DNA from 3 places in the Exiguobacterium sp. s64 genome. Region 2 is predicted to be linked to each of the others. Evidence: riboswitches for the same ligand, from Rfam matches in the RefSeq annotation. Region 2 holds a riboswitch; each other region holds the start of a gene.
The links. A riboswitch is a leader RNA that binds a small molecule or an ion and turns the genes downstream of it on or off. The one in region 2 is predicted to bind S-adenosylmethionine.
Positions count from the first base shown of each region.

Region 1 (10,424 bases), on a different contig from region 2:
ATGAGATGACGTCTGCCGTCTCATAGCCGCGGCGCTCCGATACATCACGAATCTCGTCACGGAACGTCGACAAGATCGCTTGTTTGTCCTCGTCCGTCAACTGATAGTTCTCTTGCAGGTTTTCCGGTAGCTTCGTGATGTCCCACTGCTCATATAAAATCCCGCGAGACTCTAAAAAGGCGCTCACTTCAGTTTGATCGACGTAACGCTCTTCGGTTTGTTGGAAATAGACAGTTGCCATGGTTGGTTCCTCCTTATGAATGGACGCCTAGGGCGCGTAGTTTTAATGTATAGCTGAACAAGAACTCGTAAGCCTCTAAATAGCGTTTGGCCGCGGCCGGGGTCTCGCCCCAGACGGTGATGCCGTGATTGCGAATGAGGACGGCACCGGCGTTTGCGTGAATGTGAGGGGCGAAAGCGGCCGCAAGAGTCGGAATGTCCGCATGGTTCTCGATAATCGGTACGCGGACGACCGCATCCTCGTCCCAGAAGCCGAGCGCTTTGATGATTTCTTGACCGGTGAAGACGACTTCGCCGGTGGCGGCATGGAGCTCGGAGATGACATTATTGTCGACCGTATGGACATGGAGCGAACACGTCGCATCCGTCCGATTGAACACTTCGACATGTAGCAGCGTCTCGGCGGATGGTTTTCCTGTCTGTTCGCCGATTAAGCGTCCGCCCGCATCGACATGAACAAAGTCGTCTGGCGTTCGTTTCCGTTTATCGCGTCCACTCGCCGTGACGAGAAATTCGAGCGGGTCGTCAGAGACGCGAATCGCCAAATTCCCACTCGTTCCGGGGAACCAGTCGCGGGCGGCGAGTTCGTCTTTAATCTCGGCCAGTTCAAGCCAACGTGCCGTAAGGCTCATACGGCCACCTCCTTCAAGTGATGGGTGATGTCGTCGAACGTCTCGAACGGGGCGTAACGGATGCCTGCGTCTTCGCAGAGCGTGATGAGTTGACCCCGGGCGTAGACGAAGTCGGCACGCTTCGCGACCTCGAAGTCGGTCACCGAGTCGCCGATGATGATTAAGCGGTCACTCGGATTGACGATACGGCGGGCAATCGTCGGCTTGCAACAGCCGCAATCGTTCGTACACTGTTCGTCACAAGCGTGCGGCCACGTGACGGTTACCGTCTCGTCGGAGAAGTCGGCGACGTTACAGTAGATGTGCTCAGGGGCGACGTGACCATCTAAGACCGGCTGGACGAAGAAGTCCATCCCGCCGCTGACGACGTCAAACTTCCAACCGTGCGCCCGAACCTGTTCTAAAAATGATGGGAACCCTTGGCGGAGCGTGATCCGCTCCAACAAATAATCGTGGTAAGCCGGGGCGGCCTCGCTCGGCAATAGTTGAAACATTTGACCGACACCGGAGCGAATGGAAATCCGTTGTTCGAGCACCGCATCTTTCAACTCGACCCAAGCCGGCGGGGCGAATGCCTTCATCAACGCGATGATATTGTCTTCCGCCGTGATCGTCCCATCGAAGTCGCACAGGATGTGGACCGTCATCGTGACGCCCACGCCTTTAACGCGGTATCGAGTTCGTCCGTCTGTCCTTCGGTGGGACCGAGGACGTGAGTGATGGCTTGGCGGAAAGCACGGGCCCCGGCGGCTGCACCGTCCGGGTGACCATGAATGCCACCGCCGGCGTTGATGACGACCTCCGTCCCGAAATCACGAATGATATCGGCGACAAGCCCCGGATGAATCCCGGCTGACGGGACCGGTAAAATTGGTTTCGACCAATGCGGTTCGGCGCTCAAGTCACGAATCGCGAACGCCTCGTCCCGTGGTGTCGCGAGCGAACCGTATGGAGACGGGAAGAGCGTCAAATCGGCCCCGGCGAGACGTGGGAGTTTACCGAGTAAGAGCGAATGACTGATGGACCCGGTCAAGGCGCCGGCAAAGGCCGGGTGGGCCAAAATCGGCACACGGATGTCTGGGTCGTTCGCAAGTTCGCGCAGTGCGTCAAGACTGTACGTATAGACGTTGAATAGGAGCGCCGTCGCACCGGCCTCGATCAGCCGGAGCGCCTGGTCGCGAAGACCGAACACAGGGCCGCTCAGCGTGATGGCGTAGAGGACACGTTTCCCGGTCGCCTCAAAGTGCGCTTGAATGACGGCCGCTCCGATCCGGGCCCGTTCGAGCGACGGCGTGAGCGGATTGTCGTATAAAATCTCGTCGTCTTTGACGATATCGATGCCGCCGGCGAACTGATCGCGGAGTTGCTGCTCGAGAAACGCGAGGTCACGCCCGATGACGCCTTTGAAGATGCTCATGACGAGCGGACGGTCATGGACACCGAGCAACTCGCGAATCCCGTCGACGCCGAACTTGGCGCCTTTGAAATGAGGGGCGAGCGTTTCGGGCAACGTCAAATCGATTAACCGAATCGAATCGTCGAGGGATAGTTTCCCGAACGTCGTCGTCAAGATGGATGAAAAGTCAGGGCTGACATTATGTAACGGATAGCGGATCGTGAACCGGCTCGTCGTCTCCGTATGGGTGGTCGATACGACCTCACCCCGGTACGCCTGTAACTGCTCTTGCTCTAAATGACGCAGCTCAGTCCATGTGCCGACGGTCAGCTCGAGGGCGATTTTGTCGGCAATGCTTGCGACCGCATCCGTCCGTTTGATTTCATATGTGGCAGTGATACTCATATGGTTCCTCCTTCCAGGCAAACAAAAAATGACCCCATGCCGAGGCAAGAGGTCATCATAAAAAATGAACTCTTATCTCTCAGCTTTCGCTGCAAGAATTAGCACCGTGCCATCTCTGGTCGGTTGCTGCGACATCATCGGGCTCGTCCCTCCGTCTGCTCTTGATAAGAATGTGATTTGAAGTTGTGAAATTTAATTGAATTTTTACACAGATTCGTCACGTCGTCAATTCCTTTTTTTCCAAAAAAAATATTTTGGGAAGTTGTTTCCATATATGCACAAAAAAAAGACGAGTGGCACGGAGAAAAGGACGTTGACAATTGTGACGTCGAGTCCGTAATATTCATCACATAAGTTCACCGAATCGAATAAACCACTCTTATCGCGAGTTGGCAGAGGGAATTGGCCCGATGACGCCGCAGCAACCGACCATTAGGCACGGTGCTACATCCACCAGACGAATGTCTGACAGATGAGAGGAACAACCATTTTGGCTGTGCCTCTTTCTCGCGGAGAAAGGGGCTTTTTTTGTGGGCAACGTACAGGAAGGGGAAAACATCATGTCATATCAACCATTTACAGAACAGTCTGTCGTCGAGCACGTCCGTCAATTAGGATACTTGCAAGACGGAATCGCCGAGTGTGAGGAAATCGGGGACGGCAATTTGAATCTCGTGTTTCGGATTCGCCAAGGCGAACAGCGCCTAATCGTCAAACAGGCGCTCCCATACGCTAAAGTCGTCGGTGAGAGCTGGCCGCTTACACTCGAACGGGCATGGATTGAACAGTTGGCACTCCGTGAGTTTGCGAACGTGGCGCCGCGTTTCGTCCCGGACGTCCTCGGTAGCGACCGGACGCTCGCCTACACGATTTTAGAAGATCTGTCTGATTATGAGATTGTCCGCACCGGTTATTTGAAAGGGGAGAGCTATCCGGAACTCGCGCGTCATGTCGGTGAATTTTTAGGCGAGACGCTGTTCGCGACGTCGGATTATGCGGCCGGCCCGATCGCGAAGAAGCGGATTGAACGTGACTATTACAACCCGGAACTGTGTGACATCACCGAGAAGCTCATCTTCACCGACCCGTTCAAAGACGCGGAGTCGAACAACATCGAGGCGGCGCTTCGAGAAGATGTCGAACGCCTCTGGCAAGACCAGGCGCTCAAGGTCGAGGTGACGAAACTGAAAGTCGGATTTGTCACGAAACATGAGGCGCTTCTGCACGGTGACCTACATACAGGCAGCATCTTCGCGACTCAACAAGAGACGAAAATCATCGATCCAGAGTTCGCATTTTACGGACCGTTCGGCTTTGATTTGGGCCAAATTATCGCCCATTTGACGCTGTCGACGTTCCATGACCCGCTCAAACGCTTCGAACGTTTCACGGACGTCTTGACGGTGTGGGAGACGTTCGAGAAGACGTTCCGGGCCAACTTTGAGCGCGCTGTCGAGCCGTTCAATACGGACGGTTTCGTCGACGAATTGTTGCGGACAATCTTCAGCGACACGATCGGCTATGCCGGTTGCGAACTCATTCGCCGTGCCGTCGGACTCGCCGGTGTCGCCGATCTCGAGACGTTGCCGGAAGCGACGCGGCTCGAACGAAAACGTGACGCGCTTGCCCTCGGGACGGCGCTCATTAAAGAACGCCACAGCGTCGAATCGATTGACGACTTGGTGACGCTTTTGTCGGGGGTGCGCGTATGACGGTCCAAAACATCCGCTTTAATTCGCAAACGGACGAACTCATCCTATTGGATCAGACGTTGTTACCACATGAAGAGCGTTACGTGACAATCGAGACGCTCGAACAGGCCGAACATGCCATCGAGACGCTCCAAGTCCGTGGTGCCCCGGCCATCGCTTACTTCGGGGCGTTCGTCCTCGCCAAAGAGGCAGGCCGGTTAGTCGACGACCCGGACTTCACCCGTCGACTCGACCTCGTCGGACGCCGCTTGATTGCGACAAGACCGACGGCGGTCAATCTGCAAAACGTGATCGAATCGCTCCTTGATTTAAATGTCGGGGACGACTTTGAGGCGATTGCCGAGGAAATCAAACGCCGCGCCATCGCTTTGTACGACCGGGACGTCGATACATATCGGGCCATCGGCGAGCATGCGCTGACGGTGTTGCCGGCCGGGGGGAACGTGTTGACAATCTGCAACGCCGGTGCCATCGCGACATCGCGATACGGCACAGCGCTCGCGCCGTTTTACGTCGGAAAAGAACAGGGCGTATCTTTCAACGTCTTCGCCTGTGAGACGCGGCCGCTCCTGCAAGGGGCACGCCTCACTGTCTGGGAACTCGACCGGGCCGATATCGACGTGACGCTCATCACCGACAATATGGCGGCTTGGACGATTCAGTCAAAACGAGTCGACGCCATCATCGTTGGAGCTGACCGTATCACACGGACGGGTCACGTCGCCAATAAAATTGGGACGTTGCAGCTCGCCGTCCTTGCCAAACATTACGGCATTCCGTTCTATGTCGCGGCGCCGCATTCGACGTTCGATTTGACGGCGGATGACACGATTGAAATCGAGGAGCGGAACCCGTCAGAAGTGACACATATCGGTGGTCAACCGACGGCACCCGTCGGCATCACCGTCTTCAATCCGGCGTTCGACGTCACCCCACCGGACCTCATCACCGGACTCATCACCGAGGCGGGTGTGTTCGAGCCGACAGAGACTGCCATCACACATCATGTAGGGGGAACAATTCATGTCTAAAAAACTATTAATTTTACTATTCACATTCGTCTTGGCGCTCGTCGGTTGCACGAACGAACAAGCGGCCCCATCGAAGCCGGCTGAGAAGACACCGGAGACGAAACCCGTCTCGGTCTCGAATGCCACACTTCCGAAAGATATCGATGTCGCCCTGATCATGCAGATGTCGATCGGGACGTTCTCGTCGCAGTATATCAACGGGGTGACGGAACAAGTCGAATCGTTCGGCGGCAACGTGAAAGTGTACAACGCCGACAACGACCTGTCGAAGATGGCGAGCTATGTCGATACGGCGACGACGCAAGGCGTCGATGTCATCTTGATCGACCATGGCCGTGCCGATGCGTTGAAAGAACCGGTCCAACGCGCGCTCGATAAAGGCATCAAAGTCGTCGCGTTCGACAACGATTTGACGAACGAAGGCGTGACCGTCATCGACCAAGACGACTATTCGCTCGCTTGGCGTTCACTCAAGGCGCTCGCCGAAGATTTGGACGGTGAAGGCAAAATCGTCACGATTTGGGTTGGTGGCTTCACACCGATGGAACGTCGCCACACGATTTATGATGCGTTCTTGAAGCGTTACCCGGGTATCACAGAAGTCGCCAAGTTTGGTTCGGCGACGAACAATACGGCGCTCGACACACAGAGCCAGATGGAAGCAATTTTGAAGAAGTATCCGGAAGGTGAGATTGATGCCGTGTTCGCGATGTGGGACGAGTTCGCTAAGGGTGCGAGCCGTGCCATCAAACAGGCCGGACGCGATGAGATCGCCGTCTATGGGATTGATTTGAGCGATGAAGATTTGCAGCTCATGCAAGAGGACGGTAGCCCGTGGAAAGTGACGGCGGCGACCGATCCGGCTGAAATCGGACGGATTCAAGTCCGTTACGCGTATCAAAAATTAGCTGGTGAAGAGACGCCGTCGATTCATTCGGTCGACCCATATCTCGTCGACCGCGACGTCTTGCCGGACGAGAAAGTAACGATGGACGACCTCGGTCAATACGTCCCGAACTGGGGCGCATCAGACGCGGCCTGGTCGGACTGGATGAAAGGGACGGACTGATGTTACGGCTTGAACGCGTCACGAAACGCTATGGTGATGTCACGGTGCTCGACGACGTCAGCTTCACGCTCCGCCGTGGCGAGATTCATGGCTTGCTTGGGTTGAACGGGGCCGGGAAGAGCACGCTCGTGAAGCTGTTGAGTGGCGCCATCATCCCCACATCCGGGACGATCGAGCTCGACGAGACACCGGTCACATTCACACCGGCCGAGGCGATACGCCGTGGGATCATCACGGTGTCGCAAGAAGTCGATGACGCCCTCTATCTCGATTTACCGATTTATGAAAACGTCGTGCCGTGGCAGGCGGTCGAACGGATTCGTCCTCGTGAACTAAAACAGCGAGCGGCCACCTACTTGGAACGTGTCGGACTAGAGATTGACGTGACCGAACCGGTCGGACGATTCCCGCTCAGCGTCAAACAACGTGTCTTGATTGCCCGGGCGCTCGCGAGTGATGCGGCCTACCTCTTGCTCGACGAACCGACGGCCGCCTTGTCGACGGAAGATGCGACGTCACTGCTCACGTTATTGCAGTCGCTCGCAGAGGAAGGTGTCGGCATTCTTCTCATCACGCATCGGTCGGACGAACTGTCGCGCGTCACCACGACGACGACGTTCCTCCGGGATGGCCGTATCGCCTATGAAGGGCCGTTTCAGGCGTTGTCAGAACGGGATATCCATACGTATTTGAGCGGATCTGACATGGCAGAAGCGGTAGAGAAAGCCGTTCCGGAAACCGAGATGCGGATTCAGGCAGAGCTCACGTTACCGGCGTTCGGGACGAGTTTGCCGTTCACGGCGTATAAAGGCGAAGTCGTCGGCATCGGCGGTGTTACCGGGAGCGGGAAGACGGAGTTGATCGAGGCGCTATTCGGTCTCTCCGGCGTTGAACAACAGATGACGTTGGACGGAAAACCAATCAAGATTCGAGAACCGCGTCAGGCGGTCCGGTCCGGGTTCGCCCTCGTACCGGAAGAACGCCGGAAACAGGGACTCTTCCTCGACGATTCGATTGAACGGAACGTCCTCGCGATCGAAGGGAAGGCGAACGCAGTCACGCGCGTCTTGGCCTCGCTCCGTGTGAAATACGACCAGGTCGGGCAACCGGTCCGAGAGCTGAGCGGGGGGAATCAACAAAAAGTTGTCCTCAGCAAATGGCTCCTCGAGGACCGGGACGTCTATCTGCTCGACGAACCGACGAAAGGCGTCGACGTGACGGCGAAACGGGATATTTATGAACTCGTCACCCGCCTCGCGAAAAGTGGAAAGACTGTCATCTTTACGTCGAGTGAACCGCATGAACTAGAATTGATCGCCAACCGGACGCTTTGGCTCGACCGCGGCCGTTGGCAACAGAAAGGAGGGGTTTAACATGGCCCAACTCGTCATCAAACAACGCACGAAACGCTTCAGTGGCATCGGTCAATACGGGACGTTGTTCGCGATTCTCGCACTCATCGCCGTCTTCGGCGTGACGAACGACCAGTTTTTGACGTACGCGAACTTCAGCGACATCATCAAGTCCGTATCGATCGTCTCGCTGCTCGCCCTCGGAGTGACGTTCTCGCTCATCGTCGGCGGGTTCGACTTATCGGTCGGCTCAACGGCGAGCCTCGCGACAATCGGTGCGGCGTCGAGTCTCGTATTACATAGTCAAGAACTGCTCGTCGCTTTGCTCGTCCCGATTGCCCTCGGCGTGCTCGTCGGACTATTGAACGCGCTCGTGACAATCAAGTTTCGGTTACCGGATTTGCTCGCGACGCTCGCCATCATGTACGTCATCAATGGGGTCCAATTGACGTATACGAAGGGTTTTTCAATCTACGACAATATGCCGATTGAAGGAGGGACGGCACCGGGACGATTCATCCCGTCGTTCCTCTTCATCGGCCAAGGTTCGATCGGTCCTGTCCCGTTCGTCGCCATCTTGATGCTTCTCTTCTTCGCCGGGGCCCATCTATTTTTGACGTATTCGAAGACGGGACGCGAATTTTATTACGTCGGCTCGAACGTCGAGGCGGCCCGCCGCTCCGGCATCGCCGTCACGCGCATCAAGCTGTACGCGTATGTGTTGAGTGGTCTGTTCGCAGCCATCGGCGGCATTATCTTGGCGTCGCGCATCGGTACCGGACAAGTATCGGCCGGAGCACCGCTCCTCATGGACGCGGTCGCAGCCGCCTATATCGGTTACGCCGTCTTCGGGACCGGACGACCGAACGTCGTAGGTACGTTAATCGGTGCCGTCTTGATTGGGATTTTGTTGAACGGACTGACGATGTGGGACGTGCCGTATTACGCACAAGACATCGTCAAAGGCACAATTTTGATTGCGGCGCTCGGCTTGTCATACATCCAAAAGAAACAGCTCACATAGGAAAAGTCCTCAGAACGGTTGGTTCTGAGGACTTTCTTGACGTTCCATCTGAATAAAATTGAACGTGCTCCCGTTCGTCGGTTGTTGAAACGAACCGGTCTGCTTGAACCCGCACGTCTCATAGACACGGATCGCCCGCGCGTTGAAGGCGGCGACGGACAAGGTGATGCGATGAGGTGAGTACGTCGCTTTGACGAAGTCGAGAATCGATGTGACGAACGCTCGTCCGCTCCCGTTCCCGGTCAAATCGGGCTTCATGCCGAGACCGATATCGACCGTTTCAGCATCCGTTTGCGCGACGCTCACGAACCCGACGAGTGCACCGTCAGACGTGATGGCGAACACCGACTGTCCGCGCTGTTCGACGTCTAAAAATTCGGCTAAATCGTCTTTGTCGGCCGCCATATTGTAAAACGCATAATCGCCTTCGTAGTGCCACGTGTAGGCGATCGTTTCCGCCTGTGGCTGGGTCAGGACAGCGAATTGATGGGTCATTTGAATTTCCTCGTTTCACGAGCAGGATGTAGTGCTACACTCATCATAGCACCACCAACTTGGAAAATGAGGTGATCACATGGGAATCAAGCTAGATATGATTGGCATCGTCGTCGAAGACATGAAACGGGCGCTCGATTTTTACCGTTTGCTCGGCCTATCGATCCCGGAAGCGATGGATGGGGAAGCGCACGTCGAAATCGATGACGGCGGTGTCCGGCTCGCCTTCGATACGGTCGAAGTGGCGGAGTCGGTGTATGGGGAATGGAAACCGGCGACGGGGCACCGGGTCGAACTCGCCTTCTTGTGCGATAGTGGGGATGAGCTGGATGCGCGCTATGAAGCGATCGTCGGAAACGGTTATGCCTCGCACCGCGAACCGTGGGATGCGTTTTGGGGACAACGTTACGCCATCGTCATCGACCCGGATGGAAACCTCATAAGTCTATTCGCAGCATGACAAAACCCGCGCCGGATTCGGCGCGGGTTTATTCGTCGTGTGTCTCGCCCCAAGAGCAGAGCGCCTTCATGGCTGGTTGCAGGCTGAGTGCGTCCTCGGTGAGCGAGTATTCGACGTGAAGCTGTTTCTCGGTCGAATAGTCGATGCGGCGGACCATACCGAGCTGTTCGAGCTCGCGCAGTTGATCGGTCAACACCTTGCGGCTGACGTCAGGGATGGCGCGTTGAATCTCCGAGAAGCGGCGCGGGCCGTTTTCGAGCGTACAGTACACTTGAGGCCGCCATTTACCGCCGATGATGTCGAGCGCCTTATTGACGGGGAACGGGGTCGTCATGTTCAATTCGCCTCGCTTTCGGGTAGTTACTTGAATGTGCGTACTTTTTTTTATTGCTTCGATGAAGGTATCGTATCGTTATCCATCAAATTGAGCAAACAAAAAGGAGCAGATGACAGTGACATATCCACGTACATTCTCACATATCGGGCTATCGGTCCCGAGTGTGACCGAAGCAGTTAAATTTTATGAGGACGTGATGGGCTGGTACACCATCATGCAACCATCGGACGTCGTCGAGGACGACTCGCCGATCGGTGTCATGTGCACGGAC
Region 1 covers NZ_JACSLH010000003.1:19,972-30,395, forward strand. The annotation lists gene KNP64_RS06035 (1,2-dihydroxy-3-keto-5-methylthiopentene dioxygenase) at 1-241, opposite strand, end outside; gene KNP64_RS06040 (methylthioribulose 1-phosphate dehydratase) at 255-872, opposite strand; gene KNP64_RS06045 (2-hydroxy-3-keto-5-methylthiopentenyl-1-phosphate phosphatase) at 869-1,519, opposite strand; gene KNP64_RS06050 (2,3-diketo-5-methylthiopentyl-1-phosphate enolase) at 1,516-2,673, opposite strand; SAM riboswitch class I at 2,743-2,844, opposite strand; SAM riboswitch class I at 3,050-3,152, shown strand; gene mtnK (S-methyl-5-thioribose kinase) at 3,234-4,385, shown strand; gene mtnA (S-methyl-5-thioribose-1-phosphate isomerase) at 4,382-5,416, shown strand; gene KNP64_RS06065 (sugar ABC transporter substrate-binding protein) at 5,409-6,485, shown strand; gene KNP64_RS06070 (sugar ABC transporter ATP-binding protein) at 6,485-7,858, shown strand; gene KNP64_RS06075 (ABC transporter permease) at 7,860-8,861, shown strand; gene KNP64_RS06080 (GNAT family N-acetyltransferase) at 8,871-9,356, opposite strand; gene KNP64_RS06085 (VOC family protein) at 9,436-9,816, shown strand; gene KNP64_RS06090 (winged helix-turn-helix transcriptional regulator) at 9,845-10,150, opposite strand; gene KNP64_RS06095 (lactoylglutathione lyase family protein) at 10,269-10,424, shown strand, end outside.
Region 1: linked by a shared signal. The riboswitch ahead of KNP64_RS06050 (2,3-diketo-5-methylthiopentyl-1-phosphate enolase) and the one ahead of KNP64_RS03825 (MetQ/NlpA family ABC transporter substrate-binding protein) in region 2 are both predicted to bind S-adenosylmethionine.

Region 2 (10,424 bases):
AAATTCTATTGTCCGCTCGCGTGGGGCGAGTCGTCGCTACGGGAAGCGTACGAGGCTTGGCTCCGAGAGCATGCGCTCGCCCACGTCACCGAACGTGCACCCCACTACGAACGATTGCTCGGTGTGAGGGCGAAGCGGATTCGCATCGGTAACCAAAAGACGCGTTGGGGGTCGTGCAGTTCAACTGGGACGATTTCCATCAACGTCCGGCTCATGCTCGCCCCGAAAGAAGTGATGGATTACGTCATCGCCCACGAATGGACCCACCTCGTCCACTTTGACCACTCGAACGCGTTCTGGTCGACGCTCGCTTCGGTCTATCCGGATGTCACCGGCGCGATGGCCTGGTTGAGACAGCATGGCCATACGCTGCAAATCAAAAAAACCAATTGAACGTGTCCCTCGTACAGGGCACGTCCGATTGGTTTTTTTAGATGGCGGACGTGAACCGCTCGGCTGTTCCGTTCAGCGATTCGGCCGACTGTTCGATATGCACGAACCGCTCGAGCGTCTGTTCCATGATGCGCACACTCTCTTGAATATCCGTACTGGAGCGAGAGACACCGTCAACAATCGAGACGAGTTCTTTATTCATCCCGTCCGTGTTCGCGCGCACTTCGATGACGGCACGTTCGACGAGACGTGACAAGTTCCGCACCTCGGTCGCGACGACGTTGAAACCGAGACCATGTTCACCTGCTCGCGCGGCCTCGATGGCGGCGTTGAGCGACAACAGGTTCGTCTGGGCGGCGATCTCTTTGATTGTACTGGCGATCTTCGTGATCTCGGCAGCCTGCTCCTGCAAGTTAGCGAGCGTCTTTAAATTCTGATTTGAGTCCGCGTCGAGGCGTTCGATTGTCCGCTTCAACTGTTGACTCTCCTCCATGCCACGCCGGGCACGGTCGTCAAGGTTTTCTGCCATGTCACGGAACGAGCGCGCATATTCCTCGATCGTCTGTTGCCGACTCGTGATATCGGAGGCGATTTTGACGACGCCGACGACCTCGTCCTGTTCATAGATCGGCATATACGTCGCCTCGAGCCATATCGAATCACCCCGGGCGTCGATTCGCTCGATTTTGTCGGCCGAACTGAAGCCGTCGAACAGCTTGTTCCAAAATGCTTGATAGTCTGGGCTGCTGACGAAATTTGGCGTGCAGAACACAAGTGATGGTGCATCCCGATCATTTCGTCACACTTATATTTCATCACCTTGGCGAATAGGTCGTTCACATCGACGACGCGTCGTTGACGGTCGAATCGGATCATCGCCACGTTGGCCTCGAGGGCACGGAGCACGTCAGGGAATGAGAGGCTAGCGGTCTTTGTCAGTTCCATTCCGATTATTCCTACCTTCTTTTCTCGATTTCCTTTAGTGCTTTATTCCTGGAATGTAGCGGAGTTCTAGTGTACCCTGTGTGAAAAGTCCTGAATAGCGTCGGTTTTTGAAATCGAGTCAATATCTTGAATTTGAAGTGTTTTCCAATTGTTCTCTCTGACGCTGGTCATCAAAAAAAGGCCCATGCCAGGCACGGACCCTTGATTATTCCGATTCCTTGAAAATGGCTTGCAACAACGTGACTTGTGCGGCGTTAAGTTCACCGCGGCTATCCTTTGGATTGATGCCACCCATCATCTGTTCTTCGTACCAAATCCCGAAGTCGAGCGAACGCTCGGGCGCATCGTCCGGCGTATAGACGAACGTCGCTCTCACATCCGGGTCCCGCTCGATTGGAACGGGTTGGTCTTCCCATTCAACCTCATCCGTCGTTCGATCAAGCTGAGTAATCGTCTCAGCGTCGGTAATGGTGCGTATGGGTCCATAGGCACCATCCGTGTTTAACGTCTGATAGTCGATGCGAGACGGATCCAAGTCTTCCTCGCTACTGGCACAACCGCCAAGAAGCAGTCCCATACAGATGACACATCCTGACAACATGCGTTTCAACAGGGCATCCCTCCTCGATTTACGTCCAATCCATTCATTCGAACGCCTGCGGGAACAGCTGTTGGAACGTCTCCGCCCCGGCGCTCGACAGTTTGAACACTTTCCCGGTCTTCACGTCCTTCACATAGACATCGACTTTTTTCGACCGTTGCTGATAACTGACTTCGAACTGTTGACCGAGATTCCCACGCCACAGCGTCAAATACTTATAGTCTTTCGTCTCACCACTCTTCGTCGACGGGCGCGCGGTCTCGATGGCTTCGACCAACTGGTCATAAGCTTTGCCGCTCACGTTTACAGCATCAGGGTAAGGGAGCGGGACTTCCCGGTGATACGGATACTGATGGAGGTAAGCGACCGCTATCTCGTCTTGATCTGCAGAAACGGTCAAGAGAGGGCTCGTTCGATAGCGCATCGACACGGTTTTTGTTACGTTTTGTCCGTCCACGTCAATCGTGACGTCATATAGCGGATAGGCTGTCATCGGTTCCATCGTGCCACCGTTATGGATTCGACGGAAGGTTAAACTGTCAGCCCCGTTGAGCAAATCGGCATCTTGTAAAATGGAGGAGGAATAGCGAGCCTTGTCTCCACCATAAGACTGGAGCAGATGAGGCATGTTAGTGGCCTTATCTCGTCCTAATGCGATAAACACATCGGACGGTCTAAGGTTCGGCAAAAAGTGGAAAGATGGGGTAAAGTAGCCCCCTTCTTCAATCCCAATCTCGACCGTGCCACTAAATCCAGGCGAAATCCTCATAAGTGTGACCGGATACGGTTCGATGTCTTGTTCATTGTCATAGAAGGCGTCCGGCTTATGTAACGCAGCCCGTTCATTTTCGGTCGCGATATAGACGGTCGGAAGAGCAGACATTTCAGTTCCGACCTCGTCTTTCAAGTAGGCAGGTCTTTCTGCAAGCTCGACGGCCCGATACCCTTCCATCCCGTCCATCCGGTCTGATTTACAGAGCGCATAGATTGTATCCCCCTCGACATAGGTCACTTCATTAAAACTATATCCATAATAGTCATCTTTCATAAGCGGGGCCCGGGTCGCATACGCCATTCCAAGCACGGAAAACGTCTCTCCATTCAGTTCGGACAGGGGTTCACCGTCTTCACATTGGTTCAATATGGCTTCGGCATCCACTACAGGCTCCTGACTGTTCATCGTAACCCGCTCGGCCTGCCAATGTTCCTCGATATGACCATAACGGACGACGTCAATATCTTCCGAGCAGCCTGCCGTCAACCACAACAGTGACAATGTCATTAGCGTTCGTTTCTTCATGTTCAAGCCACTCATTTCTTCTTCAAATCCGGGAAATAGGACAAGAACGTCTCGGCCCCTTCGCTCGTCAGTTTGTACGTCTCCTCAGTCACTCGGTCGGTCACGTAAACGTCCAGCTTCTTCGAGCGCTGTTTATATGTCACCTCAAATTCTTGACCTTTAAGCCCGTCGACGATTGTGAGGTACGGATACTCCCCTGCATCGCCCGAGCGGTTGGTCGGCTCAGCGCCGTCGATTGCTTGAATCAGGTCGTCCATCTCGTTCCCAGACGCACGCAACACGGTCGGATACGTCAAAATCGATTCGTTGTTGAACGGTTTCTCGTGTAGGTAAATCAGTGGACCGCTCACAGTCGGCATATACTGCTCGTCCGGATTGTCCTTGAGCGCCTTTTGTTCGGAAGTCGTCAACAGTTCCTTGGCACGATATGTGATGGTCACCATCTCGGTCACCGGCTTTCCTTCACGGGTATAATTGAACTCGTACAGTGGATAGGACTTGTCGGGCAACAGTTCCGATTGGAGCGGCAGGCGTTTGACTGTCAACTCCTCATATAACCGTTCTTCATTCAACGGGTCGACGATTTCATCTATCGGACTCACCGAGAAAAACAGGTCCGCGAGATTCATCAACACATATGGTTTCTGTTCTTCAGGATGATATCCGATTGCGACTTTAATCTCGTCCATATGCGCCATCGTCGGGTCGAACATCACCAACGGAAATTGGACCGGTCGATCTCCAATCGTCAATTCCATCTCGCCGTGGACGGCCGGTGTGAACGTGACGAGGGTATCAAGAAAAGGTTCGACAGCATTGCTCGGATCCATTAATTCATCCGCATCGAGGAATGTTGCTTCGGCGCTCTCACCAGCAGGTTCGATGAACGGGATTCGCTGTATGTGGTTCCCTTTCTCAGTATTGACGAAGTGAGGGAACGCATCGATGACCTCGGCTTGGAAACGTTCCGAGAGCACGTCACGACAAAGCACATAATGCTCATCCCCTTTTATGTAGGTCACCGCTTTATAGGCATACTCTTCGCCGGTGTCTGTCATCGGATGGCGATTCGCAATGACCGTATCGTAAACCGTCAAGTCTCCCTTCAATTCAGTCGTCAATTTCCCGGTACAGGCCTGTAGCGTCTCACCGACCGCCTCAATCTCCTCAGGTTGTTCGAGTGAATACTTACTGACAGTCCAATGTGCGTTGACGTACGACAAGTTGACGACGTCTGGCTTTTCCTCCCTGCATCCGACCAATAACCCGGTGGATAACACAAGTAAACCGACTAACTTTTTCAAAACATCCGCCCCTTACCATCTGTTTGTACCAATTTTACCATTATATGACTTTAGGTGGGAATACGAAAAACCCGTCCACTTTCATGGACGGGATACGTGTATCAATTAGACGGCTTGATCAATCGCACGCGTCAATCGCGTCTCGACGTCACGGGCCACAGTTTGAAGCGATTCATCCTCAATCAGTTCGATCAGTTTCGTCGGCTTCGGCATCCCGACATGGGTCGCCCCGTCCTTTGTGAACACGGCAAGCTTACATGGGAGGAAATACCCGCCTTCTCGGTGCGCCGTGATGACTTTCTTCGCCTCTTTCGGATTGCATACCTCAAGGATACGATAGTCCCCCTCAATTGGCTGGCCTTTCTCTTCAAGCGTCTCACTCAAATTGAAGTCCCAGAGCACCCCGAACTCTTCTTCTTTGAGCGTCGTTTTCAGCTTCTCGACGACCGCTTCGACCGTCTGATCGGTCTTGACCGTATAATCAAACATGTGAATCCCTCCTCGATTGTAGTCTCTCTCGTCATGTACCCGAACTGAGGATCAACAAATCGTGAAAAAAGTATATGTGATTTGAAACATATTCGACGTCCATTACGTATGGATGAGAGAAAATAAAGAAGTCCATACTTACGTAAAGGAGAAGTGGTTGCCGTGACGGTCACCGTATTCACACATACAAGCTGCAGTTCTTCCCGTAAGACGATTGATTGGTTACGCGAACAGAACATCCCATTCATCGAGAAAAAATTGACCGATCAAGGGATGTCGTTCACCGAGTTCAAAGACATGCTCCGCCTCACCGAGAACGGGACGACCGACCTGTTGTCCATCCAAAAGAGCGTGTACAAACAAGCGGCGGACCAACTTGACGAGATGTCGCTCCGTGAGCTGTACAGCTTTGTGGCGTCGCACCCCCAAATCTTGAAGAGTCCGATCGTCGTCGACGACAATCGGATTCAAATCGGGTTCAGCGAGAAAGAGATTCGTACGTTCATCCCGCGCCATGACCGAATCGCCGAATTGAAACGATTGCTCGACAACAAATAAGAGCCCTGCCGAAGCAGAGCTCTTTTCTTATGCCTTCTTGAGTCGGGCCGCCAAGCGGTTACCGAACGATTGAATCGATTGGACGAGCAGGATCAAGACGAAGATGGTCACGTACATGACCTCCGGCTCGAATCGGAGATGCCCGTATTGATAGGCGATATCGCCGAGTCCGCCTGCCCCGACGAGTCCTGCCATCGCGGTCGCCCCGATCAAACCGATCGTCGCAATCGTCAGACCGAGCACGATCGAAGAGCGGGCCTCACGGATCAACACGTACCAGATGATTTTCCGGGTCGAGATGCCCATCGCCTCATACGCCTCGACGACCCCACGGTCGACCTCGAGTAGCGCCGACTCCATGAGTCGGGCGATATACGGTGCCGTGAACACGATGAGCGGCAACAGGACGCCTTGGACGCCAATCGTCGTGCCCATGATGAAGCGGGTGAACGGGAGGATGAAGAATAAGAGAATGATGAACGGGATGGAACGGACGACGTTGATGACACTTGATAACGCCCCGTAGAAATAACGATTGGCGAGCCGGCCGTTCGGTCGCGTCAAGACGAGAAGCGTCCCGAGCGGCAGTCCAATCAACGTCGAGATGACGAGCGCGATGCCGGTCATCGTGAGCGTCTGAATCGTCCCCGTCCAAATCAAGTCACCCCAATTTTCCCAAAACTGAAGCATGGTTCGTCACCTCCTTCACTTTCACACCGCTCGCCTCTAAGAAGCGGACGGCTTGATCGGTCTGGGCCTTATCGCCGTCCAAATGGACGAGCAGATTGCCGACGAGACCGCCTTTTAGCTTTTTGATGCCACCCCCGATGATATTCGGGAGCAAGCCGAACCGTTTCGTCAACTGGGCGAGCACAGCCTGTTCACTCTGATGGCCGATGAACGACAAGTTGACGAGCATCCCGTGCGTGCTCAACTCAACGACGACCTCTTTCGGGACATCGAGGTTCGTCTTCAAGAACTTGCGTGTCGTCGCATGCTGCGGGTCCGAGAACACGTCGAGCACGTCCCCTTTTTCGATGATCCGGCCGGCCTCGATGACCGCGACCCGGTCACAGATGCGCTCGATGACTTCCATCTCGTGCGTGATCAAGAAAATCGTCAGCCCGAGCTCGCGGTTGATGTCGAGCAAGAGGTCGAGGATCGACTCGGTCGTCTCCGGGTCGAGCGCGCTCGTCGCCTCGTCGCTAAGCAGGATGTCCGGCTCGTGCGCGAGGGCCCGGGCGATGGCGACACGTTGCTTCTGTCCGCCCGAGAGTTGCTCGGGATAATGTTTTCGATGGTCCGTCAAGCCGACGATGTCGAGGTATTTGTCGACGCGAGCGCGGATCGTTGCCTTGTCGAGACCTTCAAGCCGGAGCGGGATGGCGACGTTATCTTCGACGGTCGCCGTCTTGAGCAGGTTGTAATGTTGGAAGATCATTCCGATTCGATGGCGGAGTTTTGAGAGCCCACGTTTGTCGAGCTTCGTGATGTCCTGTCCTTCGATCTCGACCTGGCCCGACGTCGGGCGTTCGAGCAGGTTGATCATGCGGATGAGCGTGCTCTTGCCGGCCCCGCTTCGACCGATGATGCCGAAGATTTCGCCTTTCTCGATCGTGAGCGAGACGTCATCGAGTGCGGTGACGGCACCTTTGTTCACCGTGAACGTCTTCGTGATTCCTTTAAGTGCGATCATAGGTCCTCCTTAAAACGCCGGGACGATTGAGCCGTTGAACGTCTCTTCGATGAACGTCCGGACCTCGTCCGAGTGATAGTACGATTTGAGTGTCTCGACGACTTCGTCATCCTTGTTATCGGTGCGGACGACGACGTAGTTCGGATACGGGTTGTCGACCGTGTCTTCGTGGAACAAGGCGTCCTCATTGATCGACAGGCCGGCACCCATCGCGAAGTTCGTGTTGATGGCAGCGAGTGCGACTTCCGGGAGCTGGGTCGGGAGCTGCGACGCCTCGAGTTCGATGAATTCAAGGTTGAGCGGGTTCTCGGCGATATCACGTTTCGTCGCCTTGTCCGTCAATCCTTCCTTCAGCGTGATTAGTCCCGCTGTCTCATACAGACGGAGCGCGCGTAGCTCGTTCGCCGGGTCGTTCGGGACGGCGACCTTGTCACCTTCTTTCAAGTCCTCGATGTCGGTCAATTTCTCTGAGTAGAGACCCATCGGGAAAGCGACGGTCTTGAACACGTCGTCGATTTTATAGCCTTTATCGGACTTTTGCAGTTCTAGGAATGAGAGCGTCTGATAACTGTTCACGTCGAGGCTACCCTCGGCGAGCGCCGTGTTCGGCGTATTATAGTCGTTGAACACTTTGATATCGAGTTCGAGGCCGTCTTCGGCCGCGAGTTCTTTCACTTTCTCGGCGATCTGTTGGTGCGGCCCGCCCGTGACGCCGATCGTGAGCGACTCCGTGCTGAGCGACTCGCTCGCGTCCGATTGTCCGCATGCCGAGAGCGAGATGGCGGCGAGTAGTGACGTTCCTGCAAGTACTGTTTTCTGTTTGATGTTCATTTGTTTTCCTCCTCCAAAATGAAAGCCCGCTACTCATTCAGAGTGGCGGGCACGACAAGTCAAAGTCGGACACGCTCATCTCCCAAACGATATCGTCTGTTGGAATTAGCACCATGATCATTACGATCTGGTTGCCGGGTTTCACAGGGCCAGTCCCTCCACCACTCTTGATAAGCAATCGGTCTATTAAATTGTTATCATCTTACTTTTAATTCTTTTAATTGTAAATAGAAAATTGTAAATTTTCAAAAATTATTTTCAAAAAGTCTTTATCGAGTGGTTCCGGCAACTGTTGCAGTTCGGTTTCCGTCATGACGGAGTCGACCAGTACCGGGATGTCGCCCGACCCGACCCCGAGCGCCTCGAGCGTCGTCGGTGCACCGAACCGTTTCAACCAGGCCTCCAAATACGGAGCATCGGCCGAGCGACGCAACCGCTCCTGGACGATTAGGCCGAAGCCGACCTTGTCTCCATGCAAGAAAGAGTGGGTCGACTCGAAGCGGCTGAGCGCATTATGGACCGCATGGCCCACGGCGACGCGTGTCCCGGCGTCACCAAATCCACCGACGGCGCCGCCGATGGCGAGCACGTGATCGACCGCGAAGCGGACGTCGTCACTATACGACTCAAAAGCGTGCTCGCTCAATTCAAGTTCGACGAGACGCCCGCACTGCTCGGCCAAGACGAGTCCGGTGTTGACGCCGGCGTCAGCTGAGCTGTCACCACTCAAATAACGGGCCTCGTAAAACTTCGCGACCGTGTCGATGACACCGGCCCGAAAGTATTCATATGGTGAGCGCGAGATGACCCGTGAGTCAACGATGACCCGTTCGATGACGACGCGGAACATGTCGTAGCGGTCGTAGCTCCCGTCCTCCTGATAGACGACGCTGAGCGGTGTGAACGCCGCACAGTTCGAGGCGAGCGTTGGGACGACGATGAGCGGGACGTTCCGTTGATAGGCGACGAGTTTGGCCGTATCGACGAGCTTGCCGCCTCCGACGGCGATTAACACGTCGGCGTCCAACGGTTTGAGCCGTTTGACTTCCGAGTCCGTGCACTCCCCGCTGAACCTTGTTGCCGGATAGTCCGCGATGGCCGGAAAGATGGCTCGGACGACGTCATACCCGTTCTGACCGTGCAGGACGTGGGCACGTCGGCCGTCGACTAAGTCATCCAGACGGTCGAGCGCGTCATCGGCGTGGTCATATTCAAGGACGGCCTGACGAATCATGCGCGCACCTCCTCATAGGCGGCAAACAACCGCTCGATTCGTTCGACCGCCTCGTCAATCTTCGGTTCCGGTGAGACGAGACCGAAGCGGACGTATCCGTTCCCTTCCGAACCGAAGAAATAGCCCGGGGTGACGGCGACTCCTGCCTCGTACAATAACTTACGCGAGAACGATTTGGCATCGCCCTCGGGCACTTTCGCCCAGACGAAGAACGAACCCTCCGGCGGCTCGACGGCCCACCCGGCCCGGTTCAACCCATCGATCAGGCGATCGCGTCGCGCCTCATAGAGTCGGGCCAAATCGTCCCGGATGGAGCGTGGGGCCTCGAGCGCGGCGACAGCCGCCGCCTGGATGGCCGAGAACACGCTGACGTGGACGTGGTCCTGATACGTGTTGATCGCCTCGATGATGTCCGCGTTCCCGACGGCGAAGGCGACGCGCCAACCGGACATGTTGAACGCTTTCGACATCGTATATACCTCGATGCCGACTTCTTTCGCCCCTTCCGCCTGCAGGAAGCTAGGCGGGACGTGGCCATCGAATCCGATGCTGCCGTATGCGAAATCGTGGACGACCATCAAGTCCCGCTCCCGGGCGAACCGAACGGTGTCGTCAAAGAAGGCTGGCGTGGCAACGGCCCCCGTCGGATTGCTCGGGTAGTTCAAATACATGAGTTTTGCATTTTGCGTATCGAGCGTCTCATAGTCCGGCAAGAAGCCGTTCTCTTCCCGGAGGACGAGGTCACGGACGACGGCACCGGCGAGGCGTGCCCCCGAGATGTAATCAGGATAGCCGGGATTCGGTAGCAAGATCCCGTCGCCAGGTTCGAGTACGCATTGCGGCAACGTGATGAGTCCGGACTTGGAACCGATGAGGATCGCGACTTCCGTCTCGGGATCGACTTCGACGCCGTACTCATTCAAGTAAAACGTCGCCACCGCTTGTTTCAGACGGGCCTGACCGCGGAACGGACCGTATTGATGGGTCGAGGCATCAAGGAGCGCCGTCTGAAGTGCGTCGCAGATTGGGGCGGGCGTTGGCAAATCCGGCGTCCCTTGACCGAGTCTGATGAT
Region 2 covers NZ_JACSLH010000002.1:44,261-54,684, forward strand. The annotation lists gene KNP64_RS03780 (M48 family metallopeptidase) at 1-393, shown strand, start outside; gene KNP64_RS03785 (methyl-accepting chemotaxis protein) at 431-1,165, opposite strand; gene KNP64_RS03790 (hypothetical protein) at 1,544-1,948, opposite strand; gene KNP64_RS03795 (hypothetical protein) at 1,983-3,239, opposite strand; gene KNP64_RS03800 (hypothetical protein) at 3,251-4,543, opposite strand; gene KNP64_RS03805 (DUF302 domain-containing protein) at 4,649-5,032, opposite strand; gene KNP64_RS03810 (Spx/MgsR family RNA polymerase-binding regulatory protein) at 5,195-5,590, shown strand; gene KNP64_RS03815 (methionine ABC transporter permease) at 5,618-6,280, opposite strand; gene KNP64_RS03820 (methionine ABC transporter ATP-binding protein) at 6,252-7,286, opposite strand; gene KNP64_RS03825 (MetQ/NlpA family ABC transporter substrate-binding protein) at 7,296-8,117, opposite strand; SAM riboswitch class I at 8,190-8,294, opposite strand; gene KNP64_RS03830 (iron-containing alcohol dehydrogenase family protein) at 8,335-9,351, opposite strand; gene KNP64_RS03835 (aminotransferase class I/II-fold pyridoxal phosphate-dependent enzyme) at 9,348-10,424, opposite strand, start outside.

Region 3 (10,424 bases), on a different contig from region 2:
GCCTTCGTCTGCGACGATGATCGTGTGATGATAGAGCGCGCCGTTCGCTTGTTCCATCGTGAAGATGGCTTGGAGCGGGTCCTTCAATTGAACGTTCTTCGGTACGTATAGGAACGCACCGCCGTTCATGAGAGCAGCGTTCAACGCAGACAAACGTTCTTCGTCCACGCGGACACCTTCTGTCATGAAGTACTTCTCGACGAGCTCCGGATGTTGTTCCATTGCTTCGTTGATGCCCATGAAGAGGACACCTTCTGGCGTTGCAAGTTCGTTGTAGACGACATGACCGTTGCGTTCAACGAGCACGTTTGTGCGATGGTCTCCAAGAAGTGCTTCGATTTCGGGCGTCAAGCCGTCGTGCTTCGTGAGTTCGACGTCTCCAGAGACGAAGTCCCATTTATCAATCTTGATTTTTTCAACTTTTGGCAAGGCGAGAGTCGGCGCAAGTTCTGCTGCTTCTTTGCGACGGTTGACCATAAATGCTGGTCCACCGAGCGCCTCTGCACGTGCCGCTACTGCTTGTGCATCCAATTCAAATTGTACGGTCATCGTACAGCCTCCTTACGCTTCTGTGTCTACTGTCATTCCAAGATCTTGCTTCACCCAGTCGTAACCTTCAGCTTCGAGTCGTTGTGCAAGCTCTTTGCCACCTGACATGACGATTTTCCCGTCCATCATGATGTGAACAAAGTCTGGCTCGATATAGTTGAGGAGACGTTGGTAGTGCGTGATAATCAAGCAACCGAACTCTTCTGAGCGCATTTCGTTGACGCCTTTGGCGACGACTTTGAGCGCATCGATGTCGAGACCTGAGTCAATTTCATCGAGGATGGCGATATTCGGTTTAATCATCATCATTTGAAGAATCTCGTTACGTTTTTTCTCTCCGCCTGAGAAGCCTTCGTTCAAATAGCGGTGTGCCATTTCTGAAGGGATCTCGAGGACGTCCATTTTCGCATCGAGTTCACGGATGAACTTCATGAGTGAGATTTCTTGTCCTTCTTCGCGGCGTGAGTTGATTGCTGAACGCAAGAAATCGGCATTCGTGACACCACTGATTTCAGCAGGATACTGCATCGCGAGGAACATTCCGGCTTGCGCGCGCTCGTCAACTTCCATGTCGAGTACGTCTTCGCCGTTCAAATCGACGCTTCCGCCTGTTACTTCATACAATGGATGTCCCATAAGTGCCGATGCGAGTGTAGATTTACCCGTCCCGTTAGGACCCATGATGGCGTGAATTTCGCCACCTTTAATTTCAAGATTAAGACCTTTGACGATCTCTTTTCCTTCGATTGAGACGCGGAGGTCATCAATTTTCATGTGTGGTACGTTAGACATTCGGATACCCCTTCCGTTTTCTCGCCATTTTTGGCGTAGATTAGATATATTCTAATCTTAATCTAGGCAATTTTTTATTTCAAGCGACTCACCTTATTATTCATTCTCAATAAAACTTAAATGTTGAGAATGAGAATATCGGGAAATCAAGACTTTATCCAACTTTTTCCTCGATTAAGGCCAAACTTGCTTTCCGTTCTTTCAAGGCGCCGGCGAAGAAGAAGGCGCCGCAAGCCGTCAACACGGCCAAGCTTCCAAACACTGGCAACGCGGCGTTATCAAACCCATCGAGCAACACCCCACCGATGACAGGGCCGATCGTCTGACCGAGCGCTGTCAACCCCATCGCCCCGAAATACGTCCCGCGCAGGTGAGCCGGTGCCAATTCGTCGGTCAATACGTCCGTCATCGTGAACATAAGCACCTCACCGATTGTGAAGATGACCATCGCGATGAACAACACCCACGTCTCAGTCGCAAAACCGATGAGCAGGAGCCCCGTCGACAGCGTCCCGACGCCGAAAAAAAGTGACTTGATCGGCGACACGCGAATCCCGAAGCGCATGATCGGATATTGGACGACGAGGACGGTGATCGCATTGACCGTCAACAGATAGGCGAACAAACGTGAGCCATCACTGAAGCCGTCATGGAACGCGATGAACTGCGGCAACGTCGCATTGAACTGACTATAGCCGATGATGGCGAAAATCATCCCGATGATGACGTAGCGGAACGTCTTATCTTGTTGTAACACACGGAACGTCTCCGTCAAGCGCGGCCGGACTTTGACGCCGTCCCCTTCCTCGAACGGATATTTCCGGAACAGCGTCGAGATGACGAGACCGTATAACACATAGACGCCCGTGACGACGAAGAAGGCGCTCTTTGCCCCGGTGAGCGACAACACGACCGCGAGCAATGGCCCGATTGCCGCCGCGATATTGATTAAAAAGTAGCGGACGTTATAGACGATGACGCGCTGGTCCGGCTGCGTCGTGTCGCTGATGAGCGCGCGCGACGCCGGTTCGAGGAACGACCGCGACACGCCCATAAGTACCGAGAACATATAAAACCAAAATAATTCTGTCACGAGCGCGAAACCAGTGAACGTCATCGCGTTCAACGCGATACCGATCAGCATCAGCTGTTTGCGCCCGTAGCGGTCGGATAGCGTCCCCCCGAAAAAGCTCATGAATAACCCCGATAACGCCGAGATGGCAAACACCGTCCCGATCACGCTCGCCGAGAAACCGAGCGTCGCGAGATAAATCGCAAAAAACGGCATCACAAAAAATGTCGACAGCCGGGCAAAAAATGTGCCAAACAAGACGCCCAGCGTCAGCGGATGAATGTGTCGTATGTTCATCCGAATCCCCCCTTTTCCTACATATATGTAGTGTACTTCTATTGATGCGTCAAAACTACTCCAAACAAAAAAGGCCCGGGATAGCCCGGGCCTTGACGAAATTATTATTTGACCGGTACGACTGCACCTTTGTATTCGTCCAAGATCCACTGTTGTGTCTCTTCTGACGTGAGTACTTCAAGGAGTGCCTTGACGCGCTCGTCATCTTCGTCGCCTTCACGTGTGACGATCAAGTTGACGTAAGGTGAATCTTCGCCTTCGAGAGCGATCGCGTCTTCGAGCGGGTTGAGGCCGGCATCGATCGCGTAGTTCGTGTTGATGAGGACCGCGTCCCCTTCACCGTTGTTGAACGCTTGCGGGAGAAGTGCCGCTTCGACGTCTGTCTTGAATTTCAAGTTTTTCGGGTTGTCGACGATGTCTGACACCGTCGCGTCTACTGTTTTGCCTTCCGCGAGCGTGAGCAAGCCTTCTGATTGGAGCATCGTGAGGATTCGTCCGTGGTCAGCGACCGACGAGCTCATGATGATTTCCGCGCCGTCTGGAAGCTCATCGAGTGATGCGTAGTCTTTCGAGTACACACCAATCGGCTCGATGTGAACGCCGCCGGCTGAAGCGAATTTGTAGTCTTTATTTTCAGCCATTTGCGACTCGAGGTACGGCTCGTGTTGGAAGTAGTTCGCGTCCAACTCCCCGTCTGCGAGCGTTTTGTTCGGGAGGACGTAGTCTTGGAACTTCTTGATTTCGAGCGTATAGCCCTTCTCTTCGTACTCATCTTGGACGTGCTCTAAAATCTCAGCGTGCGGGACGTTTGAGGCGCCGACGACGAGCGTCTTGTCATCGCCTGAACCTGATTCTGAATCCCCGCCGCCGCAAGCCGCGAGAATTGTTAGTGCTGAAGCTGCTGTCAATCCGAGTACTGTTTTCCATGATTTCATTATAAAACCCCTCCAAATTTTCTATTTAGATCAAGCGGAACGCTTGTCAATTACTGATACGAGTCGATCGCCGATGAACTGGATGACGAAGACGATAACCAAGATTAAGACGGTCGCGACGAACGTGACGTCACTTTGTGAACGCTGGAACCCTTCGAGGAACGCCAAGTTCCCGAGTCCCCCGCCCCCAACGACCCCTGCCATCGCCGTGTAACCGACGATCGCGACGATCGTGACCGTGATGCCTGACACGATGGCCGGCAACGCTTCAGGGAATAATACTTTATAGACGATCTGCCATTTTGTCGCACCCATCGATTCAGCCGCCTCGATGACACCGCGGTCGACTTCGCGAAGCGCGAGCTCGACCATCCGCGCATAGAACGGGGCTGCACCGATGATGAGTGCCGGCAGTGCTGCCGTTGACCCGAGCATCGTTCCGACGACGAGTAACGTGAACGGGATGAGCAAGATGATCAAAATGATGAACGGGATCGACCGGAAGATGTTGACGACCGCACTGATGACCGTATAAATCGGACGATTCTTCATCATGAGCGGCTCGTTCGTGACATATAACAGCATCCCGAGCGCGAGACCGATGACGAACGTCGCGGCTCCGGCGACGAGTGTCATATAAAGTGTCTGCCACGTCTGTTCGAGCATGACTTGCCAATCTACATTAGGAAACATCGCTTTCTACCTCCACTTCCACTGCATGCGATCGGATTGAGGCGATGGCCCGCTCGACTTCAGCCGGCTCTCCGATCAATTGGATGAATAATGTCCCGAGGGCACCGACTTGTGACTGCGTCACCTTCCCGCCGATGATGTTGAAGCCGATGTCATGCTGCTTCAACACTTCCGACAGAATAGGTTGTTCGGCCGTCTCGTTCAAGAATTTGAGCTTGACGATTTGACCGCTCGGATACCGGGCTTTCAAATGTTCGAACGTGAGCGACATGTCCTCGACCGCGCCGATCTGTTTGACGAATTCTTTCGTGATCGGCTGTTCCGGATGTTGGAACACGTCGGCGACTTGTCCGGTCTCGACGACCTTCCCGGCCTCCATGACGGCGACCCGGTGACAAATCTTTTGGATGACGTGCATCTCATGGGTGATGAGGACGATCGTCAAACCGAGTTTTTTGTTGATACTGACAAGCAGTTCGAGAATCGAGTCCGTTGTCTTCGGGTCGAGTGCGCTCGTCGCTTCATCGCAGAGGAGCACTTCTGGATTCGTAGCGAGCGCACGGGCGATCCCGACTCGCTGCTTTTGGCCGCCCGATAGTTGTGACGGATAGCTGTCTTCCCGTCCGGCGAGGCCGACGAGTTCGACGAGCTCTTGGACGCGGCGTTTGCGCTCACTCGCCGGTACCCCGATGAGTTCGAGCGGGAAGCTAATATTCTCAGCGACCGTGCGCGACCATAATAGGTTGAAGTGTTGGAACACCATCGAGACATTTTTACGCACCCCGCGCAGTTCCTTAGGCGTGAGTTTCGTCAGCTCGCTGCCGGCGACCACGATTTCACCGCTTGACGGTGCCTCGAGTCGGTTGAGCAAGCGGATGAGCGTCGACTTCCCCGCCCCTGAATATCCGATTATTCCAAAAATTTCGCCACTTTCGATTGTAAGCGACACATCATCGACCGCCTGGACCCGACCGTTTTTCGTGTCGAACCATTTGGCCACATTGCGTAATTGAATCAATCCATTTCCCTCCTGACAACAAAAAAAGTACGCACGTTTGAGCAAACGTGCGTACTTTATCGTACGGACAACGATTGCTCTCATCTTCCAAGGTAAATACCTTGCTGGAATTAGCACCATTTCGGATTGCTCCGCGGTTGCTGGGCGTCATAGGGCCAGTCCCTCAGCCTCTCTTGATAAGAGTGGTTGCGTATTCGATTAGCCTTATCATAGCGACATATTATTTTCATGTCAAACTATTTTATGCGAAAAAATAAAAAAAGGTGCCATCCGAGGATGACACAGAACGTAGTACCTTGAGTCACTGAAGGACAACCCATAGATGAACCTCTTTTGCCCGATCAGAGCATTCATCCTTATATGGGGGATTTTGACCCAACCATCACTCGGTCTTCGAACGGACCATGCAATTACGCGACCGGTGCCCCGACGCTTGATTTTTTTGGGGGACAATCGAAGGGAAGGTCCACCTAAAATCGCGTAAGCTCATGCAGCGGTTGTTCGAAAACGTCTTGATGACGGGAAAATCTCGTCCTATGTTGTGTTCAAGTAAGATGTTGTAATGAATATATCATTCGTGAACTTTCTGTGTCAACTGATTATTTAAAATTTTCAGATTATTCTAATCGTCCTATCTCATTTAACGAAAGATAGGACGTGCTGGACGTTTTGAAACGCGTACAACCGATCGCGAACTTGGCCATTCTCCAGCTTCAATAGCGCCGGGACGCTCATGACCTGATACGCCTCGAGCTCGTTCGGGATAAAGTTGGCATCGCGCTTTTCAATCTGGAGTTCGGGGTCGACTGCCTCGACGACCGAGAGCATCCGCTCGGCCACGGCGCATGTACCGCACATCGGGGCGTATATATATAAGAATCCGTCTGTCATCATTTTATTCACCTCTCTTCATAAGTATATGAATCCGGCTCGGTCGGTTCAAAAGTTGTGCTCAAATGAAAAATTCTGAACATTTCAACATTTTGTATTGACGCTTGCTAGAAAGAGGCATAGTATGGTCATTAACTTTATTGCTTTTGTACATAACAGCATACCAGTAGAAAAGGACAGGTGAATCCCCAATGACGGAAGAGAAGCTTAGTGGAAAACAGTTTTTGATGAACGTCTTGAACGGCCTCAGTCTTGCCATCCTCATCGCCCTCATCCCGAGCGCTTTGCTCGGTGAATTAACGAAAGCCATCTTACCTTATGTTCCGTCCTTGCAGTTCATCTTAGATGCGACGACGATCGCGATGCGTCTCTTACCGGTTATCATCGGTGTCGCTGTCGCCATGCAGTTCGGACGCTCGGCACTCGAGGCCGGCACAATCGGCATCGCGACCCAGGTCGGGAGCGGCGCCATCCGCATCGAGGAAGGCGCGTTCCTCATGGCCGGAATCGGTGACGTCATCACGGCCGGTGTGACGGCTGCTCTCGCGACGTTCCTCGTCATGCAGTTGTCGCCACGCTTGAAGACATACACCGTGCTCGTCTTACCGATGACGGTCATCGTCGTCGCCGGAGGGATCGGGGCGTTCCTGCTCACTTACATCTCACAAATCACAACATACGTCGGGACGATCATTATGACGATGACGGAACTGCAGCCGATTGTGATGGGCATGTTGATTGCGATGGCGTTCTCGCTCATCATCGTCTCGCCAATCTCGACGGTCGGCATCGCTACAGCGATCAGCCTGTCTGGTGTCGCGGCAGGGGCCGCCAACCTAGGGGTCGTCGCCGCCGGCTTCGGTCTCGCCATCGCCGGCTGGCAGATGAACGCGACGGGAACGTCGATCGCCCACTTCCTCGGGTCACCGAAGATTCAAATGGCGAACTTCGTCCGTCGTCCGATCATGATGTTGCCCGTACTCGCCAATGCGGCCATCCTCGGAGCGCTCGCAGGAATCCTTCGGATCGAAGGCACGCCGATCAGTGCCGGTTTCGGCGTCTCGGGCCTCATCGGGCCAATCAACGCCTTGCATTTGATGCCGGGAGGGTTCGCGCTCTGGAACGTCATGCTCGTCATCGTCTTGTTCGGACTCATCCCGATAACGCTCGGAATCATCTTTTACCGCCTGTTCAACCGGACGTCGCTCATCCAGCCTGATCATTACCGCCTCGATTTCGAATGAACAAAAAAGCCCGGCTTCTCGTGAAGAGAAACCGGGTTTTGTTTAGCCTTGAATCATCGCTTCGTATTCTTCGGCTGACATGAGTTTGTCGACGTCTGACGCGTCGTTCAACTCGACTTCGATCATCCAAGCGCCTTCGAACGGTGCCTCGTTGACGAGTTCTGGTGAATCGGCGAGTGATTCGTTCACCGCTGTGATTTTCCCTGAGATCGGTGCATAAAGCTCCGAAACCGTCTTGACCGATTCAACCGAACCGAACGGCTCGTCGAGTAAGATTGTGCCACCGACTTCAGGAAGTTCGACAAAGACGATATCCCCTAGTTCGCTTTGTGCGAAATCTGTGATCCCGATGCGGGCAACGCTTCCGTTCACTTCAACCCATTCGTGCTCTTTTGAATAACGTAGATTGGCAGGTACTTTGCTCATCCTAACTTCCCCCTCAAATGAATTAGACTCACACGAGTATTATAGCACTTCGCCCCAAACGTCTGTAAACGACTTTTCTGAAAATCCGACAGTTGATTTTTGACCATCTGTCACGATTGGGCGCTTCAAAAGCATACCATTGCTCGCAAGAAGCTCGAGTTGTTCGTCTTCTGATAGGTTTGGTAGCTTGTCTTTGATGCCTTCGTTCCGATACACTTGCCCGCTCGTATTGAAGAACTTTTTGAGCGGCTGGCCCGACTGTTTCCACAGCTCGGCCAACTCGTCTTTCGACGGCGTCGCCTCGACGATATGGACGTATGTATAGTCGACACCGTTCTCTTTCAACCACTTCTCTGCTTTTTTACACGTACTGCATGGCGGATAGCCATATAGTGTCACCATGTTCATCACCTCTTCTATAAATGTAGCACATTCCGAATCGACCATTCACGCTTCAAGCAAACGCTCAATCTCTCGCTTCAACGACGCGTTCACCGGATGACGCGCCTCGATATAACCGAGAATCGCAGCTGCCGCCTCGACGGAACGCCCATAGCCTAATACCCCTTGCTCAAGGAGCCTAGTCACGTCAGGATGCTTCGTCTCGACGCGTCGCGTCGGATTGAACGGATCACTCATCTCTCCATGTGCCTTCAGCACGTTATTGATTGCCGCGACTTGAATGAGTTCAAAGCCCGCAAGTCGCTCGCCACGTCGCTCCCGGAGCAAGCCGACGTATAGGTTCGTCAGCGCCTCTTCATAGCAATACGCGGCGTCAGGGACGTCTGTGACGACGTTCGGCGTCGCGAACGCGTGGAGCGCTTCGTCACGCTGCCAGACGACACGGCCCGGCGTATAGGCGATGCCAGGCATCTCCACGACTTCAAACACGGCAAACTCGGCGTAAATGCCGTCCTCATACATGATTTTATGGCCGTCTTTCGTGTTTTGGAACTGGTACGCCAGCGGCTCGACGGCGAGCCAATCCAAATTGTCGATAAAGCGGGCCTTATGCCCATCCTCGACGATCAAGAAGAAATCGAGGTCGGAATAGTCGTCGAGCCGATCCGTCTCGAGCCCGATCGAACCGAGCGCGAGGAGCATGAGCGTCCCATCATGCTCTGCGACTGAGCGGCCAATCTCATCCATCCGTTCTAACAATGCCTTACGTCTCATCTACTTCGCCTCCTTCTGTCCATTGTACGGTGTCGGCAAGGCAAAAAGAAAGGGCCGACCGCGTCCGGTCCACCCTTTCTCTCGCTTGCTTACACGATAAACTTGTTCGCTTTGATGAGACTCGCTGCGACTTCGCGTTTCGTGCCGATGACGTTGATTGGCTGATAACGGCTGAACTTCTTCATCGCCGACAAGAGCATGCGCTGCTCGTCGCCCGATGCGGCCGCATACAACACTTCTTTCGCCATGAGTTCGACTTGCTTGAACACTTGCTCGGCGAAGATTTCGGTATAGCGGACTTTCTGTCCGTTCTTCTCAACGCCTGTGCGGGCGATGGCTTTATCCGTCCGCGCGATGGCCGCTTCAAGCGCGTAGATGGCGCTGATGATGTCGGCGATCTTCGCGAGGATCTCTTGCTCGTTCTGAAGGTCTTGCTGATATTTCTGGACGGCCGTTCCGGCGATCATCAAGTTGATTTTCTTCATGTTCGACAGAAGCATCTTCTCGCGTGCGAGCGGTGAGCCGTCGAGCTCTTGCGGCATGTAGCTCATGAGCTCTTTTTGGAGTTTCTGTGCCTCGGCGAGGAGTGGCAAGTCGCCTTTCATCGCTTTCTTGAGGAGCGTGCCCGGCACGATCAAGCGGTTAATCTCGTTTGTTCCTTCAAAGATGCGGTTGATGCGTGAGTCACGATACAAGTTCTCGACTTCATATTCGGTCATGAAGCCGTAGCCGCCGTGGATTTGGACCGCTTCGTCGACGACGTAGTCGAACGTCTCCGAGGCGAACACCTTGTTCAATGAACATTCAATCGCATATTCAGCGATCGCTTGGGCGACTTTTGAACCGTCACGCATGTTGTCGTCGCCGAGGGCGTCGAGGCTGTCTTGGAACAGACCGCCCGTCCGGTAAACCGAGCTCTCCATCGCATAGATGTTCGCGGCCATCGTCGCGAGTTTTTCTTGGATGAGCGGGAACTGGCTGATCGGCGTCTTGAACTGTTTACGTTCGTTCGCGTACTGGACCGAGAGATCGAACGCACGTTTCGACGAGCCGACCGCACCGACCGCAAGTTTGTAACGACCGACGTTCAAGATGTTGAAGGCGATGACGTGCCCTTTGCCGATTTCTCCGAGGAGGTTGTCGACTGGGACTTCGACGTCTTCTAAGATGAGCGTCCGTGTCGATGAGCCTTTAATGCCCATCTTCTGTTCTTCGGCCCCTGTCGAGACCCCTTTGAAGTCACGCTCGACGATGAAGGCGCTGAACTTGTCGCCATCGATTTTCGCGTAGACGACGAACACGTTCGCGAAACCGGCGTTCGTGATCCATTG
Region 3 covers NZ_JACSLH010000007.1:71,799-82,222, forward strand. The annotation lists gene sufD (Fe-S cluster assembly protein SufD) at 1-549, opposite strand, end outside; gene sufC (Fe-S cluster assembly ATPase SufC) at 562-1,323, opposite strand; gene KNP64_RS11160 (MDR family MFS transporter) at 1,496-2,710, opposite strand; gene KNP64_RS11165 (MetQ/NlpA family ABC transporter substrate-binding protein) at 2,815-3,645, opposite strand; gene KNP64_RS11170 (methionine ABC transporter permease) at 3,676-4,338, opposite strand; gene KNP64_RS11175 (methionine ABC transporter ATP-binding protein) at 4,328-5,356, opposite strand; SAM riboswitch class I at 5,434-5,539, opposite strand; gene KNP64_RS11180 (thioredoxin family protein) at 5,993-6,247, opposite strand; gene KNP64_RS11185 (PTS sugar transporter subunit IIC) at 6,439-7,491, shown strand; gene gcvH (glycine cleavage system protein GcvH) at 7,534-7,917, opposite strand; gene KNP64_RS11195 (arsenate reductase family protein) at 7,957-8,319, opposite strand; gene KNP64_RS11200 (hypothetical protein) at 8,365-9,093, opposite strand; gene KNP64_RS11205 (acyl-CoA dehydrogenase family protein) at 9,183-10,424, opposite strand, start outside.
Region 3: linked by a shared signal. The riboswitch ahead of KNP64_RS11175 (methionine ABC transporter ATP-binding protein) and the one ahead of KNP64_RS03825 (MetQ/NlpA family ABC transporter substrate-binding protein) in region 2 are both predicted to bind S-adenosylmethionine.